DNA from 2 places in the Oceanobacillus sp. FSL K6-0251 genome. Region 2 is predicted to be linked to the other one. Evidence: predicted binding sites of a transcription regulator. Region 2 holds the regulator's gene; the other holds the start of a gene.

What was found. Region 2 encodes Rex, which represses fermentation and respiration genes when NADH is low (regulators of the CRP and FNR family bind a similar motif). Its sites were predicted from a motif close to TTGTGAAATATTTCACAA; they were not measured.
Region 1: pflB (formate C-acetyltransferase) is a predicted target of Rex. The motif match lies at 1,152-1,169, and genes of this name have one in related genera.

What each region holds. Positions count from the first base shown of each region.
Region 1 is NZ_JBBORS010000001.1:20,822-23,028, forward strand. It holds gene pflB (formate C-acetyltransferase) at 1-1,127, opposite strand, end outside; gene MKY45_RS00095 (DMT family transporter) at 1,774-2,207, shown strand, end outside.
Region 2 is NZ_JBBORS010000001.1:1,183,379-1,185,585, reverse strand. It holds gene MKY45_RS05995 (CPBP family intramembrane glutamic endopeptidase) at 1-245, shown strand, start outside; gene MKY45_RS05990 (DUF4305 domain-containing protein) at 247-441, shown strand; gene MKY45_RS05985 (redox-sensing transcriptional repressor Rex) at 560-1,195, opposite strand; gene MKY45_RS05980 (ABC-F family ATP-binding cassette domain-containing protein) at 1,553-2,207, shown strand, end outside.

The DNA.
Region 1 (2,207 bases), 1.2 Mb from region 2:
TTAGCAGACCAAAGTACGGTTAAGTTTGGCTCTGGCGCCGGTCCTAAGTTATCTAATGTGTGCAGAAAACGATAGGAGCTCTTTGTTACAAGTGGGCGTCCATCTTCTGCTATTCCTGCCAATGATTCTGTTACCCAAGTCGGGTCTCCGCTAAATAATTCGTTATAATCTGGTGTTCTTGCGAATTTTACGAGACGCAGCTTCATCACAAAATGATCGACAAGTTCTTGCGCTTCTTGCTCTGTCATAACCCCATTTTCAATATCTCTCTCTATATAAATATCTAAGAATGTAGAAACACGGCCAAGACTCATGGCAGCCCCGTTTTGCTCTTTAATGGCAGCTAAATAGGCTAAATAGAGCCATTGGAATGCTTCCTGTGCAGTTGTTGCAGGCTTGGAAAGGTCAAATTCATATTTTTCTCCGAGCTTTTTCAAATCCATTAAGGAACGAATCTGCTCCGAGGTTTCTTCACGGTCGCGAATCACATCGTCCGTCATTGTTCCGTTACCAATCAGCTGCAGGTCTTTTTTCTTTTCTTCAATTAAACGGTCTACTCCATACAGGGCAACACGGCGGTAATCACCGATAATACGTCCGCGGCCGTATGCATCTGGAAGCCCGGTGATGATTCCTGCTTTTCTTGCTTTTAAGATTTCGGGTGTATAGGCATCAAAGACGCCTTGGTTATGCGTTTTCCGGTGTTCTGTAAAGGTATGGACAACGTCATCATCAACTTTGTAGCCATAGGATTCTGCGGCAGCTACAGCCATACGGATACCTCCAAAAGGCATTAGAGCACGTTTGAAAGGCGCATCTGTTTGCACGCCGACGATTTTTTCCAAGGGCTTATTTAAATAACCAGCACCGTGAGAGGTAATAGTAGATACGATTTTTGTATCTAAATCATATACACCGCCATTTTCCCGTTCTTCTCTGGTTAATTGCATGACTTGCTCCCACAGGTCTTTGGTGGCTTGAGTTGCATCAGTTAAGAAGGATTCATTTCCTTCATATAAATGATAATTCTGTAAAATAAAATCACGAACATCAATTTCTTGCTGCCAGTTGCCTTCAACGAAACCATCCCAAGGGACTCTTTTTACCATTTCATCTGCTACTTTCATAACAAAAACCCTCCTCTTAATTAATTGTGAATAAATTCACAATAACCTCTATTTTTATTATAACGGTTTCGGAAAATAAAACAAGTGAAATACTTCACAAATGAAGAAAGTTCTTAAAATGTTCAAATTTAAAGCTTGAGAAATAAGAGGATTTTATAAAATAGTAACATTCGTTCCAAGCCTTTTTTAAAGAGTAAGAAAGTATAAAATGTTGAGGATAGCCGCTCCAACGGGTTTCATGGGGGGAGTAATCTTAGGCCCCAGAAATACACTACGCTTTCCATGGGCCCCGAGCTCATCTCCTTTAAAGAAGACTTGCTGATTGGCAAGCCGACAGGCGCAGACAGAAGCATAGTCGCGCTTATGCCTATGGTAGAAAATAGAAGAACACTTTTTTCCTGCGGAGTCTTCCCACTAGGACTGCTGCGGTTACTCGCCCCGTCAAAACCGTTGCCCGCGGAAAGCGACTTCCCGAAGCGGACATCTGCTCGGCAAGAATATTAGTATTTTAAAGACCAAGTGATTTTCTTGGTTTCTCTTAATAAATACCGGGTTTTGGATAGGGGAACGGAGCAAGTGTATTGTTTTCTGCTATATATTTGCTTAAAATAAATACATTACGGTTTTTAGAAGGAAGGTTTCTTTATTGTATGTAATAATTGTTCTGGGGATCATTGCAGGAATGATGATTCCGCTGCAGACAGCAGTAAATAATCGGCTGACTGTGTTTACGAAAGCGGTGTTGCCGACATCCTTTTATTCCTTTTTATCTGGAAGTATTATTTTATTTTTCATTAATCTTATGATAGATCCTGACAAATTTACAGTATCATTCTTTGCAGATCAATCCTTTTCCTATATCTGGTTTACTGGTGGTGTGCTTGGAGTAATTTTTCTTACAGGGAATATTATTTTACTGCCCAAAATTGGTGCAGCATTAACGGTTATTGTTACCGTAACAGGACAGATGGTGATTGGTATTTTGATTGATACCTTTGGCTGGTTTAGTGCAGAGGTAAAACCGTTGCATTTTATGCATATCGTTGGTGTTCTTCTTTTAATTACCGGAATTGTCTATAT
Region 2 (2,207 bases):
TCTTTGCGGCTTTAATTTCTTCTCTTATTTTTGCCGTGATTCATACAGATTTTCTGCATATACTAGTATATGCTGCGATGGGCTTTGTTTTTGCATTCCTTTATGTACAAACAAAACGAATTCTTGTACCTATCATCGTACATGCCGGGATGAACACCCTTGTCGTGCTGGCTCAGCTTTCCTTAGATCCAGAAGAAATTCAAAAACGACTTGACCAATTACAACTCATATTCTTTGGAGGTTAACATGCATCAGCCTTATTTAATAAAAGCCATTCTTTATGTTTTATTCGGTGTTTTATTTATTTATGTCGGGGTTCTCAGCAAGGGAGAATCCGTCTGGGATACAGTTCCCCTTATATTCGCCGGATTTGCAGCTTTAACCTTCTATGCCGGCTTCCGGATGCTGCGATTCTATTTTAAAGTAAAGAATAAAAAATAAAAAACTAGCTCTTAGGCAGGAAGCTTCTTAAATTTAGAAGTTCTGTAAAGAGCTAGTTTTTTGCAATTAGAAAGCAGAAGATTGGTTAAGAAAACATTATGGAGCTTCTGTGCATATCCTACTCCTCTTCTAAGGAATAATGCTTCAAAAAGTATACAAGTGATTGCAATTCTACTGTTAAATCAATGTGATGGACACGAATATAGTTTGGAACGGTAATACGTGCCGGCGTGAAATTAAGAATACCTTTAATACCGAGCTCCACAAGGCGGTTCGCAGCGGCATCTGCTTCTTCTGCAGGTATTGTTAAAATAGCAACTTCAATTCCGCTTATTTTATCCTCTAATTCATTCACATGATACACGGGAACACCGCCAACTTCCGTGCCTACCTTGGAATCATCCGTATCAAACGCCATCGTGATACGAATATTATTGTTCTTTAAAAAGTTATAATGCAAAAATGCAGTTCCCAGGTTTCCAACACCAATTAAAGCAACATTCGTTATCTCATGCTGGTCCAGTGTACTTTTAAAGAACCCTAATAGATACTCCACATTATATCCGTATCCTTTTTTCCCAAGTGCACCAAAATAGGAAAAGTCTCTGCGGATCGTTGCAGAATCTACTTTAACAGCCTCACTTAACTCTTTGGAAGATACACGCATCTTCCCTTGCTGATATAAATTATTTAAAAATCGGTAATATAAAGGCAAACGCTTTGCTGTTGCCTGCGGGATTTTATTTTGTTCCATTTGAAACGGCCTCTCTTCAATTACTAATGTATAGGAAAACTTACATGTTAAATTATTTCATTTTTTGTACATGGATACTGCCATAATTTTACACGTTCGCTTTCATTATGTTGTAAATAACGCATTTATTCAATAGTACACACTCTATTATATAATTTTAACAGAAATACAGCCAACATAGCGAACTTTATTATAATTTTATTGTAGCTTCTATTTGGATACGTTACACTGATAGAAGGTATTACTTTCCTTTTACAGGATGGTTCAAGAAGACAGGATAAGCAATAACATGCTCGTCACCTTATTTTCATGTGCTTTTTGAACAGCTTTTTTTACGAGTCAGAAAGGATGGCAACGATGATTTTAATGCAACTAAATGGAATCTCTAAATCCTTTGGAGCAGAAGAGATTCTAGCTAATATAAAAATGGAAATAAAAGATAATGAACGGATTGCAATAGTCGGCCGCAATGGAGCCGGAAAGTCAACACTTCTCAAAATCATGGCAGGAGAAATGCCTTATGACGGCGGTGAGATCTTCCAGCCGAAAGACCTGACATTCGGCTATCTCTCACAGCATATGACGTTAGAGTCCGGAAAAACCATCTGGCAAGAGATGCTGGATGTATTTTCGCCTCTGCTTGCCATGGAGAAAAAATTACGTGAACTGGAAGCACAGATGGCAGACGCCTCCAATATGGAAGCATCTGATTATCAACAGCTGCTCGAAAGATATGATACGCTTCAAAATGAATATCAATCAAATGGCGGATATACGTATCAAGCGGAAATAAAATCTGTGCTCACCGGGTTGTCCTTTGGTGATTATGATTACGATACATTAATTACCGATTTAAGCGGCGGACAGAAAACAAGACTTGCCCTCGGTAAGCTTCTACTGCAAAAACCGCAGCTGCTTATTCTCGATGAACCGACGAACCACTTAGATATTGACACACTTACATGGCTCGAAGGCTATTTAGTAAGCTATCCAGGTGCTATCATTATTGTTT